2 regions of the Nitratireductor thuwali genome follow, and region 1 is predicted to be linked to the other one. Evidence: riboswitches for the same ligand, from Rfam matches in the RefSeq annotation. Region 1 holds a riboswitch; the other holds the start of a gene.

The links. Region 1 has a riboswitch for S-adenosylmethionine ahead of metX (homoserine O-acetyltransferase MetX). Riboswitches for the same ligand answer to the same signal wherever they lie in the genome.
Region 2: linked by a shared signal. The riboswitch ahead of NTH_RS12625 (O-succinylhomoserine sulfhydrylase) and the one ahead of metX (homoserine O-acetyltransferase MetX) in region 1 are both predicted to bind S-adenosylmethionine.

What each region holds. Positions count from the first base shown of each region.
Region 1 is NZ_CP030941.1:1,687,873-1,703,414, forward strand. Features, by position in the region: gene gloB (hydroxyacylglutathione hydrolase) at 1-669, opposite strand, end outside; gene NTH_RS08075 (class I SAM-dependent methyltransferase) at 784-1,545, shown strand; gene NTH_RS08080 (NAD(P)H-dependent flavin oxidoreductase) at 1,547-2,614, shown strand; gene metW (methionine biosynthesis protein MetW) at 2,641-3,255, opposite strand; gene metX (homoserine O-acetyltransferase MetX) at 3,252-4,421, opposite strand; SAM riboswitch at 4,483-4,560, opposite strand; gene hisC (histidinol-phosphate transaminase) at 4,642-5,742, shown strand; gene NTH_RS08100 (prephenate/arogenate dehydrogenase family protein) at 5,747-6,682, shown strand; gene NTH_RS08105 (DUF2125 domain-containing protein) at 6,695-7,690, opposite strand; gene NTH_RS08110 (gamma-glutamylcyclotransferase) at 7,758-8,288, shown strand; gene NTH_RS08115 (1-acyl-sn-glycerol-3-phosphate acyltransferase) at 8,361-9,167, opposite strand; gene NTH_RS08120 (YdcF family protein) at 9,272-9,967, opposite strand; gene NTH_RS08125 (cell division protein FtsX) at 10,080-11,033, opposite strand; gene ftsE (cell division ATP-binding protein FtsE) at 11,068-11,727, opposite strand; gene NTH_RS08135 (hypothetical protein) at 11,900-12,565, shown strand; gene hpt (hypoxanthine phosphoribosyltransferase) at 12,573-13,115, shown strand; gene NTH_RS08145 (response regulator) at 13,174-13,539, shown strand; gene NTH_RS08150 (phytanoyl-CoA dioxygenase) at 13,714-14,499, shown strand; gene groL (chaperonin GroEL) at 14,624-15,542, opposite strand, start outside.
Region 2 is NZ_CP030941.1:2,587,116-2,602,657, reverse strand. Features, by position in the region: gene NTH_RS12660 (DUF6460 domain-containing protein) at 1-111, opposite strand, end outside; gene NTH_RS12655 (6-pyruvoyl trahydropterin synthase family protein) at 196-552, opposite strand; gene NTH_RS12650 (molybdopterin-dependent oxidoreductase) at 865-1,293, shown strand; gene NTH_RS12645 (putative bifunctional diguanylate cyclase/phosphodiesterase) at 1,367-3,700, shown strand; tRNA gene NTH_RS12640 (tRNA-Gly) at 3,794-3,868, opposite strand; gene NTH_RS12635 (ion transporter) at 4,035-4,835, shown strand; gene NTH_RS12630 (2'-deoxycytidine 5'-triphosphate deaminase) at 4,825-5,913, opposite strand; SAM riboswitch at 5,990-6,067, shown strand; gene NTH_RS12625 (O-succinylhomoserine sulfhydrylase) at 6,131-7,321, shown strand; gene NTH_RS12620 (CDP-alcohol phosphatidyltransferase family protein) at 7,331-7,936, opposite strand; gene apaG (Co2+/Mg2+ efflux protein ApaG) at 8,024-8,416, shown strand; gene NTH_RS12610 (Hsp33 family molecular chaperone) at 8,441-9,427, opposite strand; gene argF (ornithine carbamoyltransferase) at 9,424-10,338, opposite strand; partial or broken gene NTH_RS12600 (aspartate aminotransferase family protein) at 10,460-11,646, opposite strand; gene NTH_RS12595 (GcrA family cell cycle regulator) at 12,031-12,561, shown strand; gene phoU (phosphate signaling complex protein PhoU) at 12,620-13,348, opposite strand; gene NTH_RS12585 (ATP-binding protein) at 13,577-14,839, opposite strand; gene ppk2 (polyphosphate kinase 2) at 14,981-15,542, shown strand, end outside.

The sequences.
Region 1 (15,542 bases):
CAGGAACGGGTTGGTCGCCATTTCTTTCCCCATAGTGGTCGGCAGCGTCGGCTTGCCCTCCGCGCACAGGATACCGATCTGCGCCGCACGCTCCTTCAGCGCCGAATTCGTAGGGTCCACGGTCAGCGCGAAGCGCGCATTGGTCTCGGTATATTCGTGCCCGCAATAGACGACCGTCTCCAGCGGCAGCGCGGCCAGCTTGCTGAGCGACGCGAACATCACCGGCGGCTTACATTCGAACAGCCGCCCACAGCCGAGCGCGAACAACGTATCGCCGACAAAGACGATGCCGGCATCGGCGAAATGATAGGTGACATGGCCGGCCGTGTGGCCCGGCGTCTCGATGACGCGCGCCGCCTGCTTTCCCACCATCACGGTGTCGCCTTCCTCCACAGTGCGGTCGATGCCCGGAATGCGGTCCGCTTCGCGCGCCGGTCCGACAATGGTCAGGCCGAAGCGTTCCTTGAGCGCGAGATTGGCAGCCACGTGGTCCTGGTGGTGATGGGTGGTCAGGATCATCGTCGGGCGCCAGCCGGTGCGCTCTATGGCACTTAGTATGGCGCTTTCCTCCGGCGCATCGATGATGGCCGTCTCGCCTGTTTGCGCATCCCGCGCAAGAACGCCGAAATTGTCGCTCCGGCACATGAACTGCTCGATCTCCAGCGTCATCGAATTCCTCCGTTTCCAGCGCAACGATAGGGGGCGGCCATCCCATTGTCGCCCCTGTGATCGCCACAAATTGATTTCTTGTCTTGGCCGCAAACGGCCCGTACCGTCCACCCCATGATTTCGGATATAGTGGATCTCAAGGCATTTTACGCGACACTGCTCGGCCGCTTCGCGGAGCGTTCCATCTCGATGGCGCTGTCCACCCTGTGGTCCAAGCTGCCCGAGGAAAGGCTGATGGGCCTTGGCTACACGCTGCCCTGGCTCGACCGGTTTGCCACCGACGCGGAACGGACCTTCGCCTTCATGCCGGCGCGGCAGGGCGCGGTGACGTGGCCGGCCGGCAAGCCATCGGCGACAGCCCTCGTTCTGGAGGACGAGCTGCCGCTTGCCGACGCCGCGCTCGACCGGGTTCTGCTGGTGCATGCGCTGGAACATACGGAAAATCCCCGCCAGGCCCTACTCGAAATATGGCGCGTACTGGCCCCGGGCGGGCGGCTCGTCATCGTGGTGCCGAACCGGCGCGGCATGTGGGCCCGTTTCGAGCACACGCCCTTTGGCACCGGCCGCCCCTATTCGCGCGCCCAGCTCGTCGAGTTGCTGCGTACGGCCAATTTCACGCCCGCCCGCTGGGCCGATGCGCTGCATTTTCCGCCGGCGGAGCGGCGGTGGGTCATGCGGTTTCACCGCTGGCTGGAACACGCCGGACGCCGCTTCTGGCCGTTGTTCGCCGGGGTGCTCGTGGTGGAAGCTGAAAAGCGGCTCTACCAAGGGCTGCCAGCGATGGCGCGGCGCAGCCGCCGCGTGCTGATGCCGGTGTTCACGCCCCAAGGCGCGACTATGGGCGGGTGGAACGGCAGGAAATCGACGGGAGGATGACATGTGGCGCGACAGGCGAATTCTTGATCTCTTCGACATAAGGGAGCCGCTGCTTCTGGCGCCCATGGCAGGTTCGGCGGGCAGCGAGCTGGCAATAGCGGTGATCGAGGCCGGAGGGCTGGGCGCGCTGCCTTGCGCTATGCTCTCGCCGGAGCAGATCCGCAACGAACTCGGCATTATCCGCCAGCGCGCCTCGGGCCCGGTCAATCTCAATTTCTTCTGCCACGTGCCGCCCGAACCGAATGCCGAGCGCGAGACTGCTTGGCGCCGGCGCCTGGCCGGCTATTACCGTGAATTCGGCCTCGACCCCGATGCCGCGCCGGCAGGGGCCGGCCGCAACCCCTTTAGCGAGGAAAGCTGCGCGATCGTCGAGGAATACCGGCCGGAGGTCGTCAGCTTCCATTTCGGCCTGCCCGAGCCCCGGCTGATGGAGCGCGTGCGGTCTACGGGCGCCAGGATCATAGCCTCGGCCACCACCGTCGCCGAGGCGCGCTACCTGGAGGAACACGGCTGCGACGCCATCATCGCCCAGGGGGCGGAGGCTGGCGGCCACCGCGGCATCTTCCTGGAAAGCGATGTCTCCACGCAGCCTGGCACGCTGGCGCTCGTGCCGCAGGTCGTGGATGCGGTCTCGGTGCCGGTCATCGCCGCCGGCGGCATATCGGACGGGCGCGGCATCGCTGCCGCCTTCATGCTGGGTGCATCGGCAGTGCAGGTCGGCACCGCCTATCTGCAATGCCCGGAGGCACTGACGGGCGCGCCGCACCGTGAGGCGCTGTCCAAGGCCCGCGACGACCGCACGGCGCTGACGAATGTCTTCACTGGACGTCCCGCCCGCGGGCTTCTGAACCGCATCGTTTCTGAAGTCGGCCCGATGAGCGCCGACGCTCCCGAATTCCCCCTCGCCACCGCGGCCATCATGCCGCTGCGCAAAGCGGCCGAGGAAAAGGGCTCCGGCGACTTCTCGCCCTTGTGGGCCGGTCAGGCCGCCTCGCTTGCCCGCCCTGGGCCGGCGAGTGAAATGACGCGCAACATGCTGAGCGAGGCCAAGGCATTGCTCTATATCTGAGTTGGAAACGAGGCGATCGTGACCGCTTACCGCTTCAACAGGAACACCGCCTGCTGGCCGAAGAAGTTCCAGAACCACCACGGCATGGACAGCCCGATCTTCTGCCCGTTGGCATCCAGGGCGGCGGCGCTTTCCACCGTGGCGCCTATTTCCTCGCAGAGCGCAACGAAGTCGCGGATCGTGCAGAAGTGGATGTTCGGTGTGTCGTACCAGGAATAGGGCAGGTCCTTCGTCACCGGCATGCGCCCCTTGAACAGGAGGGAGAACCGCACCCGCCAATGGCCGAAATTGGGAAAGGAGACGATGGCGCGATCGCCGATGCGCAGGAGTTCGTCGAGCACCGTCCTCGGATTGTGTGTTGCCTGGAGCGTCTGCGACAGAACCACGTAATCGAACCCCCGGTCCGGATAGAAAACGAGATCGCGGTCGGCGTCGCCCTGTACCACCGAAAGGCCCCGCGCCACGCATTCGTTGACGCCGCGCTGCGAGATTTCCAGGCCCCGCCCATCGACTTTCTTCTGGCCTTCGAGCAGTTCCAGCAGCGCCCCGTCGCCCGAACCGACATCCAGCACTTTCGCGCCCGGCCTGATGAGATCGGCGATGACCTGGAGGTCGACCCGCTGGGCGTTGTTCACGCTCATGACGAAATCCCCGCATTGCGCGCGGCCGATTTCAGGAAGCCACCGACGGCAGCGTGAAACTCCGGCTCGTCCAGAAGAAAGGCGTCATGCCCGCGGTCGGTTTCGATCTCGACGAAGGAAACGGATGCGCCGGCCGCGTTTAGCGCATGGACCACCATCCGGCTTTCCTCCGTCGGGAACAGCCAATCGCTTGTGAACGAGACGACGCAGAAGCGGGTTTTCGTGCCCGTGAAGGCGCGGGTGAGATGACCGTCATGCTCGGCGGCCAGGTCGAAATAGTCCATCGCCCTCGTCAGGTAGAGATAGGAATTGGCGTCGAAGCGGTCGACGAAGGTGATGCCCTGATGGCGCAGATAGCTTTCGATCTGGAATTCGGCGTCGAATCCGAATGTGAGTTGCTCGCGATCCTGAAGATTGCGCCCGAACTTGCGATGCAGCGCCGGCTCAGACAGATAGGTGATGTGGGCGGCCATGCGGGCCACAGCCAGTCCCTTGCCGGGATGCTTGCCCGATTTCAGATAGGCGCCGCCGTGCCAGTCCGGGTCGGCCATCACCGCCTGGCGACCCACCTCGTGAAAGGCAATATTCTGCGCCGTGTGCCGCGCGCCGGTCGCGACAGGCACGGCGGTCAGCACCCGGTCGGGAAAGCTCGCCGCCCATTCAAGCACCTGCATGCCGCCCATCGATCCGCCGATGACGGAGAACAGCCGCTCAATGCCCAGGTGATCGACTAGCATGGCCTGTGCGCGCACCATGTCCTTGATGGTGATGACGGGCAGGTTGAGCCCGTAGGGTTCGCCCGTCTCCGGGTTCAGGCTGGCCGGACCGGTGGAGCCGAGGCAACTGCCGATTACATTGGCGCAGATGACGAAAAACCGGTCGGTGTCGATGACCCGCCCCGGCCCCACCAGCGCCTCCCACCAGCCGGGCTTGCCCGTCACGGGATGTGTGTTCGCCACATGCTGATCGCCGGTGAGCGCATGGCAGATGAGAATGGCGTTGGAGCGGTCATCGTTGAGCGAGCCATAGGTCTGATAGGCAGTCTGGAAGGGCGATAGGGTGAGGCCGGCGGCAAGCTTCAGCGGCTTGTCCGGCCCGAACCTTACGACCTGGCTCGACGGCTCATTGGCCTCGTCGCGCGCCTTTGCCACTCTTGAACGCGTCATTGCGCCTCTCTATGCGCCGGCCGCAAGCAACAAAAAACCGGCATTGCCATCGCAAAGCCGGTCAGAAAGCTGCACGGCCTTTTAGCGACTTGTTTTACGTGGCTGCAAGCCGACCGGCCAAATCACCACGACAGTTGACCAAGCTTTTACGGCCACAGGCCCTTTGCGTCAACGCGGTTGATGGGCTAAAGCAGGCGGCTTCAATTCACGGGAAATTCCGATGAGCCTAGCTGACCGCCCCCAACCGAAACCCGGCGTCATGGACATCGCCGCCTATGTGCCCGGCCGCGAAACCGCGCCCGGCGCCGCAAAGGTCTGGAAGTTGTCCTCCAACGAAACACCGCTCGGCCCCTCGCCTGCGGCGGTCGAGGCCATGCGCGCGGCAGCAGAACATCTCGAACTTTATCCGGACGGCTCCGCGACCGCGCTGCGTGACGCCATCGCCAGCGCCCATGGGCTCAATCCCGAGAACATCCTGTGCTCCAACGGTTCGGACGAGCTGCTCGGCCTGCTGGCCCATGTCTACCTCAATCCGGGCGATGAAGGCATCTTCACCGAGCACGGCTTCCTCGTCTACCGCATCCAGATCCTGGCCAACGGCGCCACGCCGGTCGTGGTCAAGGAAAAGGACGAACGCGCGGATGTGGATGCCATCCTGGCGGCCGTCACCGAGCGCACAAAGATCGTCTTCCTGGCCAATCCGAACAACCCAACCGGCACCTATCTGCCGATGGACGAAGTGCGCCGTCTGCAGGCGGGCCTGCCGAAACATGTCCTCCTGGTGCTGGATGCGGCCTATGCCGAATACGTGCGGCGCAACGACTACGAATCCGGTATCGAGCTCGTCTCGTCCTCGCAGAACGTGGTGATGACGCGCACCTTCTCAAAGATCTACGGGCTCGCGGCGCTGCGTATCGGCTGGATGTATGCGCCGGCCCCTATCGTCGACGCCGTCAACCGCGTGCGCGGGCCGTTCAACGTCAACGCGCTGGCCATTGCCGCCGGCGCTGCGGCAATCGGCGACAGGGCGCATGTCGAAGAGGCTGTGGCCCATAACGACCAGTGGCTTTCCTGGCTGACCGGGGAACTGACCGCGCTCGGCTTGCGCGTCACGCCTTCGGCTGGCAACTTCCTGCTGATCCATTTCCCGGAGAACGACGGCAGGACGGCCGAGCAGGTTGACGCCTTCCTGCTCAAGCGGGGCTATGTGCTGCGCCGCGTCGCCGCCTATGGCTTTCCGAATGCGCTGCGCATGAGCGTGGGCACGGAGGAGGCCAATCGCGGCGTGGTGGCCGCGCTCACCGACTTCATGGGTGGCTGATCCCGTGCCGGACATCCACTTTGAAAAGGTCGCCCTGATCGGTATCGGCCTCATCGGCTCCTCCCTCGCCCGCGTCATCCGGCGGGTAGGGTTGGCTGGCGAAATCGCGATTTCGACCCGCCGCGCCGAAACGCTCGCGCGTGCCCGCGAATTGAGACTGGGCGACAGCTACCATCCGGATGCGGCGGAGGCAGTAAGGAACGCCGAGCTGGTCATTGTCTGCGTTCCGGTGGGCGCTTCCGGCGCTGTGGCCGCCGACATTGCCGGCGCGCTGCTGCCCGGCGCCATTGTCACCGATGTCGGGTCCACCAAAGGTTCCGTCATCAGCCAGATGCAGCCCTACCTGCCGGAGAACGTGCATTTCGTTCCCGGCCATCCCATCGCCGGCACCGAGCACTCGGGACCGGATGCCGGCTTTGCCGAATTGTTCGAGGGCCGCTGGTGCATCCTGACCCCGCCGGAAGGCACCGATGCCGGCGCCGTTGCGAGGCTGAGCAGGTTCTGGGAGCACTGCGGCTCGACTGTCGACATCATGGACCCGCAGCACCACGACATGGTGCTGGCCATCGTCTCGCACCTGCCGCATATCATTGCCTACAATATCGTCGGAACCGCAGACGATCTCGAGACGGTGACGAAATCGGAAGTGATCAAATATTCGGCATCGGGCTTCCGGGACTTCACGCGCCTGGCCGCCTCCGATCCCACCATGTGGCGGGACGTGTGCCTGCACAACCGCGACGCCATCCTGGAAATGCTGTCGCGCTTTTCCGAAGACCTGTCGGCTCTCCAGCGCGCCATCCGCTGGGGCGACGGCGACAAGCTCTTCGAGATGTTCACCCGCACCCGCGAAATCCGCCGCTCCATCATCGAGGCCGGCCAGGAGATCGACGTCCCCGATTTCGGCCGTCATGTGCTGAGCCACCCGCACAAGGATTGAGGATACGTCCGTTCAGATCGCCGGTATCTGGCCAAGCCGGACAAAACCGAGAGAGACGCGGCCGTCCTTTATGCGCAGTGGAAGTGGCTGGCCCGCGAGACCGGCAATCAGGCCGGATGCGGCCTCCAATTGGTCTTTGAGCGGCGGGAATGCTTGGCCGGCGAGCGTTGCGATACGCGCGGGTTCGTTGGCTTCGATGCGGAGCTCGGCGTCGATGAGCCCGTTTTCACCGACGGACACGGTGCCTGAGACCGACAGCCTGGCGCCTCCTCCGGCCTCGCCGATGAGCAGCTCGTCGATCTGCCATGAAGAACCGTGAAGCTCCCGTTCACCGCGCAGGAAACGCCCCACGCCATCCTCCAGCGTGGCTGATATGCTGCCGCTGACTGCCGGCAGGTCGATCGCGACTGCTTCGCCGGGCGCCAGATCGTCGAAGCGCGCGGCGAACTGCAGGTCATTCTCCGCCGGCCGCGCATGAAATTCGGTACGGCTGGCGGTAGCCACCGTGCCGGCGGCGCCTTCCTTGCGCGCAAGCACCAAATCCTTGCCTTCGCTGGAGAAGATGTTGGGCAGTGGCGTCGCGATGCGCGCGCTGGCGCGCAGGACCCGCCAGTCAAGCTCGACCGCCGGGCCGAACGGCAGCACAATCGCCGCAGGGCCATCGATCTCGCCGACCACCCGCGCCGGCTGATAGATCTGCGCGGCCGAACGAAAGGCGCCGGTGCGCACCGAGACCCCCTCGTTCACGTCTTCATAGTAAAGGCTTCGGCAGAAAATCCCGATGCGGAAGGGGTATCCCTTCGCTTCCAGCTCCTCACAATGCGCGCGCAGCCCATCGCGGTTGAGGGCGGCGATGGCGTCCCGCGCTTCGCGTTCGACCTGGCGCGCGAAATAGTGCCAGGCGGCGCTATAGGCGGCGATGGCGAGGACGATTGCGCCAGCGAACAGCGCGATGCGCCGCGCGTAACGCGATCCCCGCCGATCGGCCGACCCATTGCTTGACGCCATGCTGGTACTCCCGCTAGCTCGTTGCGCGGCGCGAAGCCGCCGGTACATATGCAACTGGCAGGTGGAAATGGACGATTTTTGGGTCTTTGGCTATGGCTCATTGATGTGGCGGCCGGGTTTTGCCCATGTCGAGACGCGCAAGGCGCGCCTTTTCGGCTATCGGCGCGCGCTGTGCATCCGTTCCCACGTCCATCGCGGCACGCCCGACCGCCCCGGCCTCGTGCTCGGGCTGGATCGGGGAGGTTCCTGCGTCGGCATGGCTTTCCGGGTTCCGGGCGAATTGTCGGATGAGGCACTCGCCTACCTGCGCGAACGCGAGCTCGTCACCAACGTCTATCGCGAGCGGCATCTGCCCATCCGCCTGGAGGACGGCGCAGCGGTGACCGCGACCACCTATGTCGTCGACCGCACCCATCACCAATATGCCGGCAGCCTGCCCGTGGAAGAGGCGGCGCGGGCGGTGAGCGGCGCCATCGGCCAGTCCGGCCGCAACGACGAATATGTGCTCAACACCATCGCCCATCTGCAGGCGCTGGGGATAAGCGATCATTGGCTGGAAGCAGTGGCATCGCGCATCGCGCCCGGACAGATGCCGTGAGCGGAACCGGCTGGCTACCTACTGGGGCATGATCTTCTCCGAAAGCCGGCATCCACTTTTCGCGATCATGCGCTAACCCGGCTGGGCCCTGGCGGGTATCCCGGCCTCAATCTCGCGCAGCCGGCGAAGGGCCGTCTCCGGCAATGGCGGAGCGCCGGGCGAACGCGCCGCCTCCACCAGCATCGCGTCGCAGGCGGCTTCAGTCTCGCGCACCAGCCGCTCCTGGAATTCTTCGCGCGAAAGGCCCGGTTCGATCGCCGGCAGGAAGCGCGCCTTTATCACGCCTGGATATCGCAGGAACCGCCGGCGCGGCCAATAAAGCCCGGCAACATGGGCCACCGGCACCACCGGCACGCCGAGCTGCGCGTAGAGCTCGACGATTCCGTATTTATAGGAAGGTTCCGCCCCCGGCGCCCGGCGTGTGCCTTCGGGATAGATGATGAGCTGGCGGTTCTCCTTCATCCGCTCATGCGCCACCTTGATCGCCTTTCTCAGAGCCTTGGAGCGGCTGCCGCGGTCGATGGGGATCATCTTCATCTTGAGCACGTACCAGCCGAACAACGGTATCCAGGTGAGTTCGCGCTTGAGGATGTAGAGCGCGTCTGGAATGGACGGCAGGAAAGCGATCGTATCCCAGAAGGACTGGTGCTTGGGCGCGATGATACACGGCCCGTCCGGCAGGTTCTCAAGGCCGGTGATCTCGGCGCGCGTGCCCGCGAGAACCTTGTGCAGCCAAAGGCTGGAGGACGCCCAGAACTTGGGAACGAACCAGGCTTTCTTGCGCGGCAAAAGGAAATAGACCGGCGTGAAGACGATCATCTGCACGATCAAATTGAGATAGAAGGCGACGTTGAATACGATCGACCGCAGAATGAGCATTGACAGGCTGCCCCGTTTCCGATGGAGACCAAAAGCCATCACAGCGCCTGTTACCGCAACGGCTTCCTTGGCGAAAGTCCCTGCGGCGTTATTGGCCGATCTGCTTATTTGCCAAGGTCGGCGTGAACCATGTCGTAGGATGCTCCGCTACCCTGACCGGCAACGAGGCCGCGCGCCAGCGAGGCGACGTATTTCGCATATTCAGTGAACAGAACCCTCAGCGCGTCGGGTTTGGCAAGCCATGCCCCGTCGCGCAGCGGCGTGTTGACGACCGGATAGGGCTGCAGATCGGCCATCGGCAGGATGCGGCGCATCTCCAAGAGGCTGCGCGGCATGTGATAGTTGTTCGTCACGACGATGATGCTGCCGAAGGTATTGGCACTTGCCCATTTGCCGCTTTCCTCCGCATTGCCGATCGTGTTGAGAGCGACGCGATCGATGTCGACGCAGCAGTTGAACAGCGTACGGTCGCTGCCCGTGGCCAGGCGCAGATCGTCGATCCGGGCGACGGGATTCACGCCGCTGATGAGCAGGCGTTTGCCCATGCCGTCCTTCAGTAGGCCAATGGCGGCGTCGATGCGCGACTGGCCGCCGGTGAGCACGACGATGCCGTCGGCCGGCCGGAGTTCGGCGGGAGTTGTCAGCTTGGCGACATGATTGGCGAAAAAGGCAAAACCGCCGGCGAAAAACGCCGCGCCCGCAGCCACTGCCAGCAGCCCGGCCAGAAACGCCCTGCGCCACTTTGAGCGCGGGTGGAGCGGTCGAACGCCTTCTGCCCCAGGGTTCGCGGAGATGTTCATGCTCCCTTGGATAATGTCCAAATGCGGCGATGAATAGCCCGCAGCGCCGGTTGTGCGCAAAAAGAATTACAGCATGAAATCCCGACGTGAAAGCGCTGCCGGACCTTCATCGTTAGGTTTCGATGCGCTTAAGGTAGTTGATAACCGTGAGGTGCGTGGTCGCAGCCGTGAGAATAGCGATTACAACAACGATCAGGCCGACCCCCAGATATCCTGAAAGGCCGATGGCGAAATCTCCAAAAAGCGCCGAGGTCTGGTCGCCCTCGGGTGTCGCCACGTTGCGGGAAGACCACCAGGAAAAGGCGACAAACACGACGATGGCCGCGATGCCCCCCACCGCCGCGCCCCGCATGCCCGACAAGAGAAAGTGCCTGCGGAACTGCCGGGCGATGAAAGGCGCTTCCGCGCCGACGAAGTGAAGCACTTCGATGACGTGGCCATTGCCCGACATCGCACCGCGCGTGGCGAAGATGACGGTGAGTGCCGTCGCAGACAGCATGAGTGCCAGAACGGTGACGCCGATGGTGACCGTCGTGCGCGCCATGGTCACGAGCCGGTCCACCCATGTGCGGTGATCGTCCAGCGCGGCGCTTGGCACAGCCGCGGCCAACTCGTCGCGCATGGCACTAAAGTCCGGCTTCTCGACCGGATCGATGGTGACGATGACGAGCCGCGGCACCGGCAATTCGTCGATGTCGAGATCGGGGCCCAGCCAGGGCTCGAGCAGCCGGGCCGTCGCCTCCCTGCCGACAATGGACGCGCCGCGCACGCCGTTGTAGCCGCGCGCGATATCGCGCGCCTCCTCCAGCGCGGCCTCTATGTCGAGCCCTTCGCGCGGCTTGATCTGGATCGTCGCCTCGCGGGCAATCTGCGTCTGCCAAGTGGCGGCGGTATCCCGGACCAGCGTCACCGCACCCAGTGTCAGGCATGAAAGGAAGGTCATGATGGCGATCACAAGCACCATCGCCCGGCCCGCTACATTGTCGGGCGGCACGATAGGCGCCTGCTGGCGCCCCAGCGTCTTGGCCGCCGTCTGCCTCATCCCCGCGCCGAGCCGGCGCGCCATGGCGCCCGCCTCGCTTGATCTTTTTGCCGCCCGGCTAATCATAGATTTCGAGCCTTCCGCCCGCCAGCACCATGCGGCGCGCATCCACCTGTTCCATCAGACCTATGTCGTGCGTGGCGATGACCACCGCCGTTCCCATGCGGTTCAGCTCAATGAGGAGGCGCAAGAGTCGGCGTGCGAGCTGCGGGTCGACATTGCCGGTGGGCTCGTCGGCCAGGAGGATCCGCGGCTGCTCGATGAGCGCCCTGGCAATCGCCGCTCGCTGCTTCTCACCTCCGGACAAGACCGGCGGCAGCACGTGCATCCGCTCGCCCAGACCCACCCATTTGAGGAGTTCGGTCACGTCGGCCCGGTAGCTCGCCTCCTCGCGCCCGCGAACGCGCAGCGGCAGTGCCACGTTCTCATAGGTCGTCAGATGGTCGAGCAGCCGGAAATCCTGGAAAACGACTCCGATGCGGCGGCGCAGCAGGGGCAGTTCCTGCCGGGTGATGCGGGCGCGGTCCTTGCCGAACATCGTTATCAGCCCGCGCGTCGGCTTCAGCGACATGAAAAGAAGCCGCAGCAGTGTCGTCTTGCCGGTACCCGACGGCCCGCTCAGAAACTGGAACGACCGCTCAGGCAGATGGAAGGTGATGTCGCGGAGCACCTCCGGACCCATCCCATATCTGAGGCCTACATTCTCGAAACGAATCACGGACTGCCGCCTGTTGCTGTATGGATGGTCGCCGGTCGCGCTGGACCAGCCTCCGCCGAACCTCCGCCCGCATGGTTAATGTCAGGTTAATTCCGGCCGGGCACTGGCGAAGCATTAACCAGTCTGCTTTACCGTGTAACAGACGCTGGCGAAAGGACGGTTCGAATCCGAAATGGCGGAAAAGCGGAGCGGCATGCCCCTTTCGGGAGAGATTGTGGCGGCGGACACGTCCGTTCCGGCCGGCGAGCCGCAATCGCCCGACCGCGACATCCACGATGCCGAGTTCGAAACGCTGCCCACGGACAGCGCCCAGCCGGCGCGCGCGCGGTCGGGCGCGCACCTTCCCGATCCAGGTCTTGCGCGGACCAGCCAGGCTGATACGCGCGGCCTTGAAAGTCTTTTGCCTGCAGGCAGGAAGCCTTCGAGCGCTGCGGCGCGCCGTACCCCCGGCGGGCCGGCCTTCTGGGCCATGGGCCTGTGCATCGTGGCCGGAAGCTTCTGGATAGCAGGTGGGCACGCCCTGTTTCGCGAGGCCTTGGCGCCCGTCCTGGCGGGCGCCACTCCTGGCCTCAAGGCGGCGACTCTGGAAAGCCGCATAGAAATGTCGGAGGCCAATGCCCTGCTGCTGATTGACGGACGGGCGATCAATGAGGGTGACGAGACCCGCGCGCTGCCCGACCTCCTGATCAGCGTCGTCGACCGCGACGGATACACAACGCACTACAAGCTGGGGACAAACGGCCATAGGCTGGAGCCGGGCCACAGCTATCCCTTTTCCAGCCGCCTGGTGGTCACTAAGGATGGCGTGAAGTCGGTTTCCGTCTCGTTTCAGGAGTAGTCGCAGCATGGTCATGGTACGCGGAAAGGAAATCGAGATTCTCTACGCGGCCTCGACGATTGCGCGCCGTAATCTCGAACTGGCCAAGGAGATCGCCGAGAAGGACTACAACGATCTTCTGGTCATCTCGGTCCTGAAGGGCTCGTTCATCTTCGCGGCCGACCTCATTCGGGCCATGCACGACGCGGGCATTTCACCCGAGGTCGAGTTCATCATGATCTCGAGCTACGGCGCCGGCACGGTGAGCGGGGAGATCAAGGTGCTGCGCGATATCGACAATGACGTTCGAGGTCGCGACATCCTGCTGATCGACGACATACTGGAATCGGGCAAGACGTTGAAATTCACCCGCGAGCTGATGCTATCGCGCGGCGCCCGCTCGGTCTCCATCGCCGTTCTCTTGGACAAGCATTCGCGCCGCCAGGCCGATCTCCACGCAGATTTCGTGGGCTTCGAATGCCCCGACTATTTCGTCGTCGGCTACGGAATGGATGTGGGCCACGCATTCCGCGAACTGCCTTTTGTCGGCGTCGTCAAGGACGATGCCTGAACCAATCCGGCGCTCGCGCGTTCAGCGATCCGTAACCTCTGTTTGCGATGATCGGACCATGGCTAAGCTTCTCATCGTCGAAGACGACGTTTCCGTACGCTCCTTCACCGCCCGCGCCCTGGCGGCCGCCGGCCACATGGTCGAGACAGCCGAGGATGGCATGGAGGGCCTGGACAAGATCAAGCAGGAGGCCGGCGCGTTCGACCTCGTCCTGTCCGATATCAGGATGCCGGCCATGGACGGTATCGAGATGGCGCGCGAAGCCGCGTCCGCCTTCCCGGGCCTGCGCCTGCTGCTGATGACCGGCTACGCCGAACAGCGCGAACGCGCGGCCGAACTTGAAGGCACGGTCCGGGGCGTCGTCAACAAGCCCTTCACGCTGGCCGAAATCCGCGACCGCGTGGGCGAGGCGCTGGCGGCGTAAAACGCTCGCCCTTCAGGCATCTTGTCTTCCGCGCCCAACCCGGTATAAAGTTCGGCCATGACGTTCATGTCCACATTCTTCCCCCTGTTCTGATCGGCCCACGTCATTCCGGCGCATGCGCGCCGATCAGATCAATACGGCTCCGCCGAGCGGTGGCCGGACGGAGAATGTGCAATGCCCAAAACAGAGCATGTAGGCCTGACGCCCCGTCAGGTCCGTAATTTCATCGACGACGGCTTCGTCAAAATCGAGAACGCCTTCAGCGCCGCACTTGCCAAACAATGCAGGGACGAGCTGTGGGCAGATATTGGCCTTTCGCCGGACGAACCTGGGAACTGGATCAAGCCGGTCGTCCGGGTAGGCTTTAAGGCTTCGGCGCCTTTCATCGAGGCCGCCAACACCCCGTGCCTGCACAAGGCCTACGACCAACTCGCCGGTGAGGGCCGCTGGCTCGCGCCCAAAGGCCTCGGAACCTTTCCGATCCGCTTTCCCTCGGCGGAATCCCCTGCCGACGACGGCTGGCACGTGGATATGAGCTTCGGCGACGGCAGTGCCGATTTCATGGAATGGCGCATCAATGTGAAGAGCAGCGGACGCGCATTGTTAATGCTCTTCCTGTTCTCCGATGTCGACCTGAATGACGCGCCCACGAAGATCCGGAAGGGGTCGCATGCCGTCATCGCCCGCGAGTTGCTGCCGTATGGCGAGGCAGGCGCGACGCTCAGGCAGCTCTCCGCCGACGGCTATAGCTCGACGGAAGATTGCCCGATCGAACTGGCCGTCGGCCCGGCTGGCACCGTCTATCTGTGCCATCCGTTCCTTGTCCATGCCGCGCAGCAGCACCGAGGGAAGCAGCCGCGATTCATGGCGCAGCCGCCGCTGATGCCGTGGGGCGAGTTCGATCCGGCCCTGCCGCCATCGCCGGTTCAGATCGCCATCCGCCAGGCGTGCGGATTGTAGCGCCGCCCCGGCATGACATCTCGAGCCGACACGGAGGCCGGGTAATCTCCGTCAGCCTCACGGCCAAACAAAATCGGCGGAGCGGGTATCCCCGCTCCGCCGCTTCCTGTTCAGGCTGCCAGGCCTAGAAGTCCATGCCGGCGCCCGCTGGCACCTGCGGAGCCGCTTCCTTCTTCGGCCGGTCGGCGACCATGGCCTCGGTGGTGATCAGCAGGCCGGCGACAGACGCTGCGTCCTGCAGCGCGGTCCGGACCACCTTCACCGGATCGATGACGCCCATGGCGTAAAGATCGCCATACTCGCCGGTCTGCGCATTCCAGCCATAGCCGAAATCATCCTTCTCGCGCAGCTTGCCGACGATGATCGAGCCTTCCGCGCCCGCATTCTCTGCGATCTGGCGAACCGGCGCCTCAATGGCCCTGCGTACGATGTTGATGCCGACTTTCTGGTCGTTGTTGTCGAAGTCAACATTGTCGAGCGCCTTTGCCGCGCGCAGCAGCGCCACGCCGCCGCCCGGCAGGATGCCTTCCTCGACCGCCGCCCGCGTGGCATGCATGGCATCGTCAACGCGGTCCTTGCGCTCCTTCACCTCGACTTCCGTCGATCCGCCGACGCGGATGACGGCAACGCCGCCGGCGAGCTTGGCAAGGCGCTCCTGCAGCTTCTCGCGATCATAGTCGGAGGTGGTCTCCTCGATCTGCGCCTTGATCTGGGCGATACGCGCCTCGATCTCCGCTTTGGAGCCCGCACCGTCGACAATGGTCGTGTTGTCCTTGTCGATCTCCACCTTCTTCGCGCGGCCCAGCATATCGAGCGTCACGTTCTCGAGCTTGATGCCGAGATCCTCCGAGATGGCCGTACCGCCCGTCAGGATGGCGATGTCCTGCAGCATGGCCTTGCGGCGGTCGCCGAAGCCCGGCGCCTTCACCGCAGCCACCTTCAGGCCGCCGCGCAGCTTGTTGACGACGAGTGTGGCCAGCGCCTCGCCCTCGACGTCCTCTGCGATGATCAGCAGCGGCTTGCCCGACTGCACCACCGCCTCC
Region 2 (15,542 bases), 900 kb from region 1:
CGGAGACCAGTTGAACACGCTCATGATGAAGCCCACGATGAACGAGACGATCAGGAGCTTTATCAACACGCGCAATGGGCTGTCGCCCAGGAATCTGGTCAGAGCGGACACGGCATACCCCGTTTCAAATAACTTTCCTGCACATATGCGCGGAATGTGGCGGCATCAACAGGGCAGACGGAATACGAGCATCGCTCAGCCGCGGTAGACGCAGCCTTCAGCCTGGCCGTCGGGACCCCGGGAGACAGCAACCTCGCTCATGGCCGGCAGGTCAGCATGCAGCTTGTGCCAGATCCACGCCGCGATATTTTCCAAGGAAGGGACGGAAAGACCCTCTACCTGGTTCAGATAGCCGTGATCCAGCGTCTTGTGGATCTCTTCTATCTTGCGCTCGACCTCGTACAGGTTGGCGGACCAGCCAAACTTGGGATCCGGCTCTCCTGTGAGGGCGATACGCACCTTGAACGAATGGCCGTGCAGCCCTGAATAAGGCGGTAGCTCATGTGCGGCCTCGAACGTGAATTCTTTGTAGGTCTCAACTGGCTTTGTCACGGTCAGTATCCATGCCTTGTTAGCGAAGCTTTAGCGAATGAAGTCGCTTGTATCAGCTTTTTTTAGTGCCTGCGCCAATATTTCTGTTTGGCCACTGCGGCCGCATGTTCCCTGGAAGTGCAATGTTAACATGCTCTTAGCCCTATATGTGCTAGAGTCTGTGAAAATTTGTGGATGCCCTACAAGCTCAGGTAGAAGAAGATGATGTCCGCCATATTCAGTTTTCGCGCAAGATCGTTGCCGTTGGTCGTATGCATAGGCATCTTGGTCACCTACGGGTTGCAGCCGGTCGCTTGGAGCCAAACGCTGGCGATGCCAACCGGCGATCCCATCCTCGTCATCGAAGGGGAAATCGAGAACACCAATGTGGATGGCGAAGCCCATTTCGACCGCGAGATGCTCGAAGCGCTCGGCACCGTTGAGATCGTCACCAACACGCCCTGGTACACCGGCGCCGCCACGTTCGAGGGCGTACCGCTCGCCAGGCTAATGGAGCATGTCGGCGCGACGGGAACAGAAATCGAGGCCATCGCGCTCAACGATTACCGCACGACCATACCCATCTCCGATTTCGCCGAATTCGGCGCGATCCTGGCGATGAAGCGGGATGGAGCAGACATGCCCATCCGAGACAAAGGACCGCTGTTCATCATCTATCCCTACGACAGCAACCCGGATCTTAGTGCCCAGAAATACTATTCCAGATCGGTCTGGCAGCTCTCGCGTATAAAGGTGATGTAAGTCCGTGTACCCCGGCACCCAAGGGATCAAAGCCGCGTCGAGGCAGGAAACGGCAGTCCGTCTGATCCGCTACATGCTGGCCGCCAGCATGGCGATCCTGCTTGTGGCGGCGATTTACATTTCGTTTCTCGTCCACAAGCGTCAGGCCCTGTTCGAGGAGGTGTCACAGTATAATGTGGCCTTCAGCGCCGGTCAGGGCGTGAACGAGTTCCTTCGGTTCAGGAAGGCGCTCCTTGAGGCTCTCGTGAACGAGGGATCGGAAGAGGCCGCCGCATCCATCCGGAAGGCGCGTCTGCGATACGAGATATTCCTCAACCGGCTCAGCCTTTTCTCATCCGGCGACTTCCGCACATTCGCGCTCGAGAGCCCTGACCGCCAAGAGGTAATCGAGGAAGCTTCCGGGACGATGGAGAGCGTGGACGCGCTGATCACTGAGGGCGGCGACATCGAGAAGGCCCTTGCACTGACCGGGCGGCTGGAATCCGATCTGGTCGGTCTCGTTTCCGAGGCGAACAGCTACGGCGGACAGGCGGTGGCACACGACCAGCGGCAGCTTTACGTCCTGCACTGGCAGTTCACCGCCGTCACGATACTGCTGGTGCTGAGCGGTTTCGGGCTTTTCGTGCTCAACAGCTGGCAAACCCGCCTGCTGGAGGCCACCCGCAAGTCGCTCGCTGCCTCGAATGAGGATCTGCAGCGCACAAGCGCACAGCTCGTGACCTCCAATATCCGGCTTGGCGAACAAAACAAGCTGTTCGAGACGGCCCTGGACAACATGACCCACGGGCTGGCCATGTTCGATCCACACGGCCATCTCATCGTCTCCAACCGCCGGATGGCGGACCTGTTCCGGCTGTCCTTTGACGACGTCCAACGCGGCACCAGGCTGGAGACCCTGGCCCAACGCATGGAAGCGGCCGGCACCTGCTCATCCCGCGACGCTAGGCGGCTTTTCAGCCGGCAGGAGCAGAACCCTCTCATAGAGACGATAGCCGGCGGGTGCATCGTGATGGTTTCGCACAAGCCGATGGACGATGGCGGCTGGATCTCCACTTTCGAGGACGTGACCGAGAGCCATACGGCGCAGCTGAAGGTTTCCCATATGGCGCGGCATGACGCGCTGACGGACCTGCCCAACCGCGTGTTGCTGCGCGAACGCCTCGTCGAGACGCTGCACGCCGACGGACGGCGGAGCCGGCTCACCTCCATCATGTGCATCGACCTCGATAACTTCAAGAAGGTCAACGACTCCCACGGGCACCCGTTCGGCGACAAGCTCCTGTGCGAAGCGGCCCGGCGGCTGCGGTTCGCCTGCCGCGGGGCCGACATGGTCTCGCGGGTGGGCGGCGACGAGTTTGTAGTGGTTCACGGGAACCTCACCCACCCCGACCAGGCGGCGGCCCTGGCCGGACGTCTCGTCAGCGCCCTGCTGGAGGTCTACACCATCGACGGGCGCGAAGTGCTCACCGGCGGCAGCGTCGGCATAGCGCTAAGCGGCGGCGACATGACTGACGTCGATGTGCTGCTGCGCAACGCCGATCTGGCCCTGTATGAGGCAAAGCGCGCGGGTGGCGGCGCCTATGCCTTCTACAACGAAGAGATGTCGGCAAGGATGGAGCATAAATCGGAGATCGAAAGCCTGCTTCTGGCCGCGCCCTTCGACAACCAGTTCGAGCTGGCCTTTCAGCCGATCACCAATATCAACTCCGGCAATGTAACATGCGTAGAGGCGCTGCTGCGTTGGAAGGACGAGACCGTCAGTTCGGCAACGCCGCAGGAGATCGTCAAGGTTGCGGAAGAGACCGGGATCATCCTCGGATTAGGCGAATGGGTGCTCAATAAGGCATGCGCTTTCGCCGCGGATCTCGGCGACGGCGTTTGCGTTGCCGTCAACCTATCGCCGGTCCAGTTCGAGCGCAGCAACATCGTTGAGACGGTGCAGGACGCGTTGCACCAATCCGGGCTGCCGTCGAACCGGCTTCACCTCGAGATCACGGAAACGCTTCTGCTCGACGACAATGACGAGGTGCGGGCGGACCTGCAGGTTTTGCGCAGGATGGGTATGAAGATTTCGCTGGACGATTTCGGAACGGGCTACTCCTCGCTCAGCTATCTTAAGAAGTTCACGGTCGACCAGATCAAGATCGACAAGGTCTTCGTCGAGGAAATAGGCGTCAACCAGGATCACAATGCGATCGTCGCCTCCATCATCACCATGGCTTCCAGCCTCGGCATGACCACGGTGGCCGAAGGCGTGGAAACCGCCGAGCAACTGCAGATCCTGCGTGGCGCGGGCTGCGACGAGGTGCAGGGATACCTGCTCAGCAAGCCGCTGCCGGGCGCGGAACTCATCGACTATCTGCGCTCTCTGGAAGACGGCAAGCTGGCGCGCATGACGCAGCGCTGACCGGCAAGACACAGCCGCACAATGGCGCAGGTTGCGATCCCGGCGACCGATGCGGATTCTCGCCCCGATGCAGCAGTCTTCGCAAGTGGAAGCTGGAGCGGGCGATCGGGATCGAACCGACGACATTCAGCTTGGGAAGCTGACGTTCTACCACTGAACTACGCCCGCCCGCTGCACCGGCCGCTAGCGACCGATGCCTTCAGGCGGGCCATTAATTCGTGATGATGGCCCTTCCTGTCAAGGCGGATTATGCTTTGGGCCCGCCTGCCGCCTTGACGCGGCGCGTTTTCCATACCACCTGTTCGCCGGCCCTCATCAACCGGTTGTTACCATAGTGAACGCCCTCAAGAACTTCCTGGAATCCCGGCGTTTCGAGCTGACGATCACCGTGCTGATCGTCATCAACGCCATCACCCTCGGTCTCGAGACATCGGAGCGGGCCATGGAGGTGGCCGGTCCGCTGCTGCTGACACTCGACAGGCTGATTCTCAGCGTATTCGTGCTGGAACTCGGGGCCAAGCTTATCGTCTATCGCGGGCGCTTCTTTCGCGATCCCTGGCGGATTTTCGACCTTCTCGTGGTCAGCATCGCCCTTGTCCCCGCGTCAGCCAACCTCTCGGTGCTGCGGGCGCTGCGTATCCTGCGTGTGCTCAGGCTGGTCTCGATGGTGCCCTCGCTGAGGCGCGTGGTGGGCGGGCTCATTGCGGCGCTGCCGGGCATGGGCTCGATCATGCTGTTGCTGGCGCTGGTGTTCTACGTGTTCTCCGTGATGGCCACGAAGCTCTTCGGCGCACATTTCCCCGACTGGTTCGGCTCAATCGGCCGCTCGGCCTATTCGTTGTTTCAGATCATGACGCTGGAAAGCTGGTCGATGGGGATCGTGCGCCCGGTCATGGAGATGTTCCCCTGGGCGTGGCTGTTCTTCATCCCCTTCATCGTGTCGACGACCTTCACCGTGCTGAACCTGTTCATCGGCATCATCGTTTCGGCCATGCAGGCCGAGCACGACGCCGCTGCCACCGCCGAGCGAAGCGCGATGCAGCAGGAACAAGAGGTCATTCTGGCGGAAATTCGCGCGCTGCGCGACGATGTGCGGGCGTTGAAACGCGAGAACGCGGGTGATGTCAGGCGATGAAATGCTTCGACAATTTCAGCGCCTGCCCCTGGTAGTTCGACTTTAGGTCCGTGCCGTATAGGGCCCGGGGCCGCGCGCCCATACGCTCGTAGACCAGCCGTCCGACGATCTGCCCGTGTTCGAGAATGAAGGGCACCTCGTGGCTGCGCACTTCCAGCACGGCACGGCTGCCCGTGCCGCCCGCTCCCGAATGGCCGAACCCGGGGTCGAAGAAGCCGGCGTAATGGACGCGGAATTCTCCCACCAGGGGATCGAACGGCGTCATCTCGGCGGCATAGGCCGGCGGCACGTGAACCGCCTCGCGCGAAACCAGGATATAGAACTCGTCCGGGTCCAGAACCAACTCGGCCTTGCCGTGATTGTAGAGCGGTTCCCAGAAATCGGTCACCGTGTGGGCCGCCTTCCGATCCACGTCGACCAGGCTGGTGTGGTGCTTGGCGCGATAGCCGACAAGGCGGTCGGCACCGCCCGTCAGATCGATGGAGAGCGCTATCCCGCCGCCGGAGATATTCGGCGTCTGCGCAGCCACCAGCGTCTCCATCTCATGCAGCGCCACAAGCTCGGCTTCCGTGAGCAGGGTCTTGCCCCGACGGAAGCGTATCTGCGAAAGCCGTGAGCCGGTGCGCAGGATGATCGGGAAGGTGCGGGGGCTCACTTCCAGATAGAGCGGCCCCTTGTATCCTGGCACGATCTTGTCGAACTCTGGCCCGAAGTCGGTCATCACGCGGGTGAATATGTCGAGCCGGCCGGTCGAACTTTTAGGGTTGGCGGACGCGGAAATATCGGCTGGCAGGGAAAGCCGCTCCATTAGCGGCACTATATAGACGCAGCCGGTCTCCAGCACCGCCCCCCCGCCCAGCGGTATCTCGTGAAGCTTCAGTCGGTCCAACTTTTCGGAAACGAGGCTCTGCGGCCCGGGCAGAAAGCTCGCACGCACGCGGTACGCGACATCCCCCAGGCGCAGATCAAGGCTGGCCGGTTGCACCTGATCCGGATCGAGCGGGTGCGGCGCAGCCAGCGCGCCGCTGTCGAAGAGCGCTGCGATCTCAGAATCTGGCAATATGCCTGCTGGGTTCACGACTTGCCTCCGGAAGCTGGTGCGCGAGCTTTAACGCCAGCCGCAATTGACGCAAGGCGCGCCGCCGTCTAAAGACAATTTATCCCGTGGTGATTTGGCCGGTCGGCTTGCAGCCACGTTAAACAAGTCGCTAAAAGGCCGCGGCAACGACCTGTCACCAGGGCGCTCGAACCGGCAAGCGGCTTCCCGCGGCCGGTTTTATTTTTGAGCGAAGACGATGACAAGCAATTTTGGCAAAGACTGGAAACCGCAAACCGCCCTTGTCCATGCGGGCACGCTGCGCTCGCAGTTCGGCGAGACGTCCGAGGCTCTCTATTTGACGCAGGGCTTCCTCTACGACAGCGCCGAAGCCGCCGAAGCCCGTTTCAAGGGCGAGGAGCCGGGCTTCATCTATTCGCGCTACGCCAATCCCACCGTCGACATGTTCGAAAAGCGCATGTGCGCGCTGGAAGGGGCGGAGGATGCCCGAGCCACGGCATCGGGGATGGCGGCGGTTTCGGCCGCGCTTCTGTGTTCACTCAAGGCGGGCGACCATGTGGTGGCGGCACGCGCCCTTTTCGGTTCATGCCGCTGGGTGGTGGAGACGCTGATGCCGCGCTACGGCATCGAAACCACCCTCGTCGACGGCAAATCGCTCGCCGCCTGGGAAGAGGCCATCCGACCCAACACCAAGCTGTTTTTTCTGGAAAGTCCCACCAATCCGACGCTGGAGGTCTGCGACATCGCTGGCATCGGTCGGCTGGCCGACGGCGCCGGCGCCCGTCTCGTGGTCGACAACGTGTTCGCCACCCCGCTCCTGCAGAAGCCGCTGGAGCTCGGAGCGCATGTGGTGGTCTACTCCGCGACCAAGCATATCGACGGCCAGGGCCGGTGTCTGGGCGGTGTCGTGCTGTCGGACAAGGAGTGGATCGACCAGAACCTGCACGACTATTTCCGGCATACCGGGCCCAGCCTTTCCCCATTCAATGCCTGGACGCTTCTGAAGGGGCTCGAAACGCTGCCGCTCCGCGTGCGTCAACAGAGCCAGAGCGCTGCTCGCGTGGCCGACTATCTGGCCGAACATCCCAAGATCGGACGCGTCATCTATCCCGGGCGCAAGGATCATCCCCAGGCGGATATCGTCGCGCGGCAGATGACGGGCGGCTCCACGCTGGTCTGCTTCGATCTGAAGGGCGGAAAATCGTCGTCCTTCGCCTTCGAGAACGCGCTCTCGATCATCGGCATCTCCAACAATCTGGGCGACGCCAAGAGCCTCGTCACGCATCCCACGACCACAACGCACAAAAATCTCACGGATGAGGCGCGCGCGGAGGCCGGAATCGGTGAAGGCACGCTGCGCCTGTCGCTTGGGCTGGAGGACGTGGAAGATCTGCTCAAGGACATTGAGCAGGCGCTGGAGGCAGCGTAGCGGGGGCCGCTACCTCAGTTCCCGTCCGGCCAGCACGATGCGCGACAGCGCCGTGTAAAGCGTTATCGACGCGAAAGCGTAGGCTAGGACGGGGAACCATGCGGGAAAGAGGCAGGCGAGCAGGAAGACGGCCAGCGTCTCGCCTGCCTCGGCTATGCCTGTGGTGAAGAACAGAGATTTGCTGCCGCGCGCCGTGCTGACCAGCCGACGCTTTTCCGCCATCACCGCGAAGGTGAGGAAGCTCGCGCCGTTGACATAGAAAGCAAAAAGCAGAACGGCGCCGGCGACGCCATTGGCAGCGGGATCGAACAATACGAAGCCCAGCGGCACGGCGCCGTAAAAGAGGAAGTCGAGCACGATGTCGAGAAACCCGCCAAGATCGGTCGGCCCATTGATGCGCGCGACCGCGCCGTCCACACCGTCGGCCAGCCGGCTTAGAACGATGAGGACGAAAGCGATGCCGAACCAGCCGACGGCCACCAGCGCCGCAGCGGCGAGCCCGATCCCGCAGCCTGCCAGCGTGACGGCATCGGCGCCGATACCGCCGCGCGCGACACCGGCCGCTATGCGGTTCAGCAGCGGATCGAGCTTCCGCCGGGCCCATCCATCAAGCAATGGTGATCCTTCCCACGATTGTCACGCGTTGATCTATACCGTGCGACGACACATATCACGTGTCACAATATCGTCAGCGGAAGATCCATGTATCGCGCAGTGACACATGACATCGAGGTGCAGGTGGAACCCTCCTTCCTGCCGGATCATTCGGACCCGGACGAAGGCAGGTTCGTGTGGGCCTATCAGGTCACCATCGCCAACCATTCGGACGAAAAGGTGCAGCTTCTGTCACGCTACTGGCACATCACCGACGGCTTGGGACGAGCACAGGAGGTGCGTGGCGCCGGTGTCGTCGGCGAGCAGCCGGAACTCGGCCCCGACGAGAGCTACCGCTATACGTCGGTCTGCCCGCTGCCGACGACATCCGGCATCATGACCGGGCGGTATACGATGCGGTCGGCGAGCGGCGCTCTGTTCGAGGTCGACATTCCGGCCTTTTCGCTCGATCTGCCGGGAGCCGATGCAACGGTGAACTGAACACCGCCGGCCGGGCGTCCGGGTCTACCGGAAATCCTCGGAATCGAACGCGTATTCCTTGGCGCAGAATTCGCAGGTGACGCGAATTTCCCCGTCCTCGGTGCTCTCTTCGATTTCCTCGGCCGTGAACCCATCCAGAATCGCGCGGATCTTCTCGCGCGAGCATGAGCAGTCGTCGATGATATCGACGCCCTCATAAACGCGCGCGCCCTGCTCGTGGAACAGGCGGTAAAGCAGCCGCTCAGCGCCGACCGAAGGGTCGACAAGCTCGTCCGCTTCCACCGTCGACAGCAACGCCAAGGCCTCCTGCCAGGCATTGTCCTCCGGATGGCCGTTGCCGTCGTCAGCCTGGTCACCGTCACCGCCCGGCAGGTCGGCCATTCGGCTGCGCTCGGGCGCCGACGGCAGAAACTGCAGCAGCAGGCCGCCGGCACGCCATCGTTCTGCGCCACCGCTCTCACCCGGCACGATGATGCGCGCCACGCCCAGCCGGACTTCGGTCGGGATTTGCTCCGATTGACGAAAATATGCGCGGGCGACATCCTCGAGCGTCGAGCCGTCGAGTTGGACGATGCCCTGATAGCGCTGCATGTGCGCGCCCTGATCGATGGTCAGTGCCAGGACCCCGGAGCCCAGAAGCTGTTCGGGCGAAATCTCCCCGCGCTCGATTGCCTCGCGCAGCCGGTCTTCGTCGTAGCGCGCATAGGCGCGGACCGAGCCTGGCGTCGTCAGGTCGGCGACCAGCATGTCGACCGGTCCGTCCGAGCGTGTCTGAACGATGAACTTGCCCTCGAATTTCAGCGAGCTGCCCAGGAGAACGGTGAGCACGATCATCTCGGCCAGCAGGTGGGCGACCGGATCGGGATAGTCGTGGCGGCCCAGGATCTGGTCGAGCATCGGGCCGACCTGCACCGCGCGGCCGCGCACGTCGAGCGCGTCCACGTCGAAAGGCACCACATGGTCGTCTCCGGCAAAGCCGAATTCGCCAAGTCTGATATTCTGTTCAGTCACTTCTCTAGACACCAGGCAAGTATCGCTTTCTGCGCATGGAGGCGGTTTTCCGCCTCGTCGAACACCACGGAATGCGGTCCGTCGATGACCTCGTCCGTTACCTCCTCGCCGCGATGGGCGGGAAGGCAATGCATGAAGAGGGCGTCGGCCGCGGCGAGCTCCATCAGCTTTTCATTCACCTGATAGGGCTGAAACACGTTATGACCGCGGGCGCGATGCTCCTGCCCCATGGAGACCCAGGTATCGGTCACCACGCAGTCGGCACCCTTCACGGCTTCCTCGGCCGATCCGGTCAGTTCCACGCGGCCGCCGTTGGCTCGCGCCCAATCGACGACACGCGTCGAAGGTTCGCTGCCCGCCGGCACCGCTATATTGAGGCGGAAGCCGAACCGCGCGGAAGCTTCGATCAGCGAATGAAGGACATTGTTGCCGTCGCCGGTCCAGGCGAACAGCCGATCCTTCACCGGACCGCGATGCTCCTCATATGTAAGTATGTCCGCCATGATCTGACAGGGGTGTGTGTCGTCCGTAAGACCATTGATTACGGGTATGGTGGCATTTTCCGCCAGTTCAAGCAGCCGATCGTGCGACGTGGTGCGGATCATGATGGCGTCGACATAGCGCGACAGCACCCTTGCCGTATCGGCAATCGTCTCGCTGCGGCCGAGCTGCATCTCGGCTCCCGTCAGCATGATCGTCTCGCCGCCGAGCTGGCGCATCCCGACATCGAAGGAGACGCGGGTGCGCGTCGAAGGCTTGTCGAAGATCATGGCCAGCGCCTTGCCTGCCAGGGGCTTGTCGCGTTCGCCGGCCTTGAACCTTTCCTTGCGGCCGCGTGCATCGTCCAGCATGGCGCGCAGCTGGTCCTCGGCAATGCCGGCGATGTCGATGAAATGCCTTGGCGTGGTCATGATGGTCGTCCCCTTCCCCTACAGCGCCGTGCGCCCCTTGCGGTCGCACGAGGCAGGCTGCGGATTCCTCAATCGAGCACCTTGCTTCCCGAAAGCCTGTTCCGGTTTTCCTGCGAGTGCACTAGTCGCCGGTGGCGGTCGCGATACCCTCGAATGCCGTGTGCACCCGCTCCAGGGCATCCTGGATCTCCTCTTCGGACACAGTGAGCGGCGGCAGCAGCCGAAGGACGTTTTCGCCAGCCGGCGCGACCAGCATCTTCTTGTCGCGCAGCGCCTGCTGGACAAGTGCGTTCGGCTTTCTGCACCTGATGCCCAGCATCAGGCCTTCGCCGCGGATTTCGTCGACGATTTCGGGGAAGGTATCGGCAATGCCGGCAAGGCCCTGCTTCAGGAGCAGTCCCTTGCGGGCGACGCCTTCCAGAAAGCCCTCGTCGAGCAGGATATCCAGAACCGCGTTGCCGACGGCCATGGCGAGCGGATTGCCGCCGAAGGTCGTGCCGTGGACGCCGGCTGTCATGCCCCTGGCCGCGTCTTCCGTCGCCAGGCATGCGCCCATGGGAAAGCCGCCGCCGATGCCTTTGGCGACGGCCATGATGTCGGGCGTGATACCCGTCCACTCGTGAGCGAACAGCCTGCCCGTGCGCCCGACGCCGCTCTGGACCTCGTCAAGGACCAGCAGCAGACCGTGCTCGTCGCAAAGCTGCCGCAGCGCACGCAGCGTTTCGCCCGGCAGGACGCGGATTCCGCCTTCTCCCTGGATCGGCTCGACCAGGATCGCCGCCGTCTCTTCGGTGATGGCTTTCCTGACTGCCTTCAGGTCACCGAAGGGCACTTGGTCGAAGCCCTCGACCTTCGGACCGAAGCCCTCCAGATATTTCTTCTGCCCCCGGCGGCGATGGTCGCCAGCGTGCGGCCATGGAAGGCGCCTTCGAAGGTGATGATGCGGTAGCGGTTTTCCTCACCGTTGACGAAATGGTGGCGGCGCGCCGTCTTGATGGCCGCTTCCAGCGCCTCGGCGCCTGAATTGGTGAAGAAGACCTTGTCGGCGAAGGTGTTCTCGGCGAGCCGCTCACCCAGCCGCTGCTGTCCCGGAATCTCATAGAGATTGGAAGTATGCCACAGCTTGCCCGCCTGCCCGACCAGCGCGGCCACGAGATGGGGATGCGCATGGCCAAGCGAGTTCACGGCGATACCGGCCGCGAAGTCCAGATAACGCGTGCCGTCATGGGCTATCAGCCAGGTGCCCTCGCCCTTTTCGAAAGCAAGGGGAAGCCGCGCGAAGGTATCGTAGAGCGCTGCAGTGCTCATGGACACATTACTCCGAATGCCGAGGCTCGCCGCAGCTTTTCGAAAGGCGGGCCGCCGATGAAACCAAAAAGCCGCCCCAAGGGCGGCATGCGGGCTCTATATCCGTGTTTTCCCGCTGGAAGTCAACGCGGACGGCCGTTCGGCAGCGACGGCGGCCTCCCCCGCAGCCTCTCGGTTTTTCGCGCAAGCTGGGGAAAACCGAAAAAAGAGATTCGCGACGCCAGCCAGACTCTTGTCACGGAGTCAACCGATAAGGTAGCTTGGATCTGTAACGACTACATTTCGTGCGGCGGACCATCACACCCATGCAGATATGGTGTCCCCTTGGTTTTATCGGGGGGAAACCGGTAGGGATTCCGCACGCTTGGACAGGAGCGTGTCCCGATGAACTGGACAGATGAACGCGTCGAACTCTTGAAGAAGCTCTGGGCCGAAGGGCTGAGCGCAAGCCAGATCGCCGCGCAGCTCGGCGGTGTCAGCCGCAATGCCGTGATCGGCAAGGTTCATCGCCTCAAGCTATCGAGCCGAGGGCGGGCTTCTGGCGCGCCCGCACGCCAGAAGAAGGCGACGGCCGCCACCTCCGGCACGGGAACCGGCAGCGGTGCAACATCGCGCCGTCAGCGCACGTCGCGCACTATGACGGCAACCATCGGCGCCAACGCGCTGCAGGTGCAGTTCGAAGAAGACGCCGTTGCCTACCAGCGGGTGCGGCCGGTGGAGAATGTCGTTGTGCCCATGTCGCGCAACCTGCGACTCGTGGAGCTCAACGAGCACACGTGCAAGTGGCCGAACGGGGATCCACTGTCGGAGGATTTCTCGTTCTGCGGCAACAAATCGGGCGATTCCGGCCCCTATTGCAACTACCACTCGAAGCTGGCCTACCAACCGGCAAGCGAACGCCGGCGCAGCCGGTAACCTCTCCTCCCTGGAACCTGAGGCGGCTTCGGCCGCCTCTTTTTTGTCGAAGAAGAGATTAGTCCTTCGAACCGTCTCCGCTCGGCGCCACCACACGATGGCTGCTGTCTTCCTTCGGCCGTTCCGACGGCAGTTGCGTACCCGTGATGATGTGGTGCACGGTTTCGGCGATGTTCGTCGCGTGATCGCCGATGCGCTCGATGTTCTTGGCGCAGAAGATGAGATGCGTGCAGGCGGTGATGTTGCGCGGGTCCTCCATCATGTAGGCCAGAAGCTCCCGGAAGAGCGAAGTGTACATGGCGTCGATCTCTTCGTCCCGATCGCGCACGAACCCGATCTTTTCCGCCGAGCGCGACGCGTAGGCGTCGAGCACTTCCTTGAGCTGCGTCAGGGCCAGGTCCGACAGGGCCGATAGGCCGCGGAACAGGCGCGTGGGCTGACGCGCCTCGGTAATCGCGACCGCGCGCTTGGCGATGTTCTTGCCCAGATCGCCGATGCGCTCCAAATCCCCTGAAATGCGGATCGCGCCAACGATCTCGCGCAGATCTGCCGCCATAGGCTGGCGCCTGGCGATGATGATGACGGCCTTTTCTCCGATTTCGCGCTCCTTCTCATCGAGAAAGACATCGTCTTCCACTACCTTGCGGGCAAGGCCGAGATCGGCGCCGACAAGTGCGGCAACGGCCTGCTCCACCATGCGCTCCGCATAGCCGCCCATCGAACCGATCTGGTTCGTCAGAAAGCGCAGCTCCTCGTCGAAGGTGCGCATGATGTGCTGGTTGTTCATGCTCTTTTACATCCCGATCTCTACAGCGCCATTCTGCCTTCCAAGGGGATGAAGGAGGCGATGCGCCATTGAACCTACACATCGCGCCGCAGAAGACTTGAGGCGCCAGATGGCCACTGAATCAATATATCCCGAAGACCTAAGCTAACTACATGACGGGAAAAAGAAACCGCCGGGCGTCCGCAAACTTCATTTGTCGGCTACTTGTAGCGCACGGCCGCGGCGCACTCATTCCGGCGGGAAGTGGACGGTGAAGGCGGAGCCGTCCCCCACCTTCGACCTGACCGACAGGCGCGCATCGTGCCGGGTCAGGATGTGCTTGACGATGGCCAAGCCGAGACCGGTACCTTTCTGGGCGCGGCTGGTCTCCACGTCAACCCGGTAAAATCGTTCGGTGATGCGGGGGATATGCTCTTCGGGAATGCCCGGACCGAAGTCCGTCACGGTGACCGTGGTCTCGCCGTTGGGAGCCTCCGGGTCGGCCGTGACCAGCACCTTGCCGCCGTCGCTGCCGTATTTGCAGGCGTTCTCCATCAGGTTCTGGAACACCTGGACCAGTTCATCGCGGTGGGCCGCGACCTCCAGCGGCCGGTCAGGGAGGTCCAGCACGATCTCGACGCCCGATTCCGAGGCAAGGTGGGTCAGGCTGTCCGCGACACCTTCCAGGAGCACGCGCAGGTCGACCCGGGTTTCAGGCTTGGCGTACGGCTTTATCTCGAGCCGCGACAGGGAAAGCAGGTCGTCGATCAGGCGCGCCATCCGCCCTGTCTGGTCCTGCATGATCTGCAGGAAGTTCTCCCGCGCCCGCGCATCGTCGCGGGCCGGGCCGCGCAGCGTTTCGATGAAACCGGAGACCGAGGCCAGGGGCGTGCGAAGCTCATGGCTGGCATTGGCTATGAAGTCGGCGCGCATGCGGTCGATGCGGCGCGCTTCGCTCTGGTCCTTGAACAGCAGCACATGGAGCCCGCTGCCCTCGCCGATTGCGGTGGCCGAGACACGGTACGCTCGCTCGACCGGCACCCGTTCGACATAGTCGGTCGACAGGGCCCCCTCCCCGCCCCGAAGCACACGGTCGATGAAGGCGTGCATCTCGGGCTGGCGGAACTTGAGCTGCACCGAACTGCCGGCGGCGGTCGTACCGAAGGCCTTTCCGGCCGCCTGGTTGGCATAGACGAAGGCTCCTTGGCCATCGATGATAAAGAGCGGGTCCGGAACGGCGGCCGCCAGATGAATGGCGGGGAGGGTGTCGATACTGGTGGCCACAGCCGTGCCTTCCCGGCCCCGCTGCTCGGTCGCTGCCGCTCCGCCCGCGGCAAGGGCGACGATGACGACCACCAGCGAGGCGCCGAAGGCCAAAAGTCCGTTGCCGTTGCGTGAGAGGTCGATGAAGAGAAACAGGACAAGCGCGGCGGCGAGCACAGGCCAGTGCCTGGAAAGACGCGCTGCGCCCGTCCGCAGCCAGCTTTGCAGCGATGCACCCCGTTCAGCCATACCCGCTTTCCATCCCTGCCCGACGACAGTCTGCTTCGATCAATATCGGCTGGACCTTGCTTGAAGCCGTCAATAGCATGCCGCAGATTTCATTGCGCCAGCGCATTGCCAAAGCAGATACCGCCGCGAGGAAACGCTTCTATGAACAGCCCCTTGGACAAGTCCGCGAACGAGATCAAGCTAAAGATCGATGGTAAGACGCGTGTCTTCGACATTAATGAGCCGGAATTGCCTGACTGGATCGCCGATAACATCCTGACCGCCGGCGGCTACCCTTATGATGAAAGGATGAAGCGCAAGGAGTATGAGCGGCAGCTCAAGGCGCTGCAGATTGAGCTGGTGAAGCTGCAGGCATGGCTGCAGGAGACGGGCGAACGCGTGATGATCGTTTTCGAAGGTCGCGACGCGGCCGGCAAGGGTGGAACCATATCCAGGATCCGCAAATACATGAACCCGCGTACCGCGCGGAACGTGGCGCTGACGAAACCTACGGAAACTGAGCGCGGCCAATGGTATTTCCAGCGCTATGTCGCGCATTTCCCGACAGCCGGTGAATTCGTCACCTTCGACCGCTCCTGGTACAATCGCGCCGGCGTGGAGCCGGTAATGGGATTCTGCACGCCCGCCCAGCACGAGCGGTTTCTGGAAGAGACGCCCAATTTCGAACGCGCCATCGTCAATGACGGTATCCACCTGTTCAAGA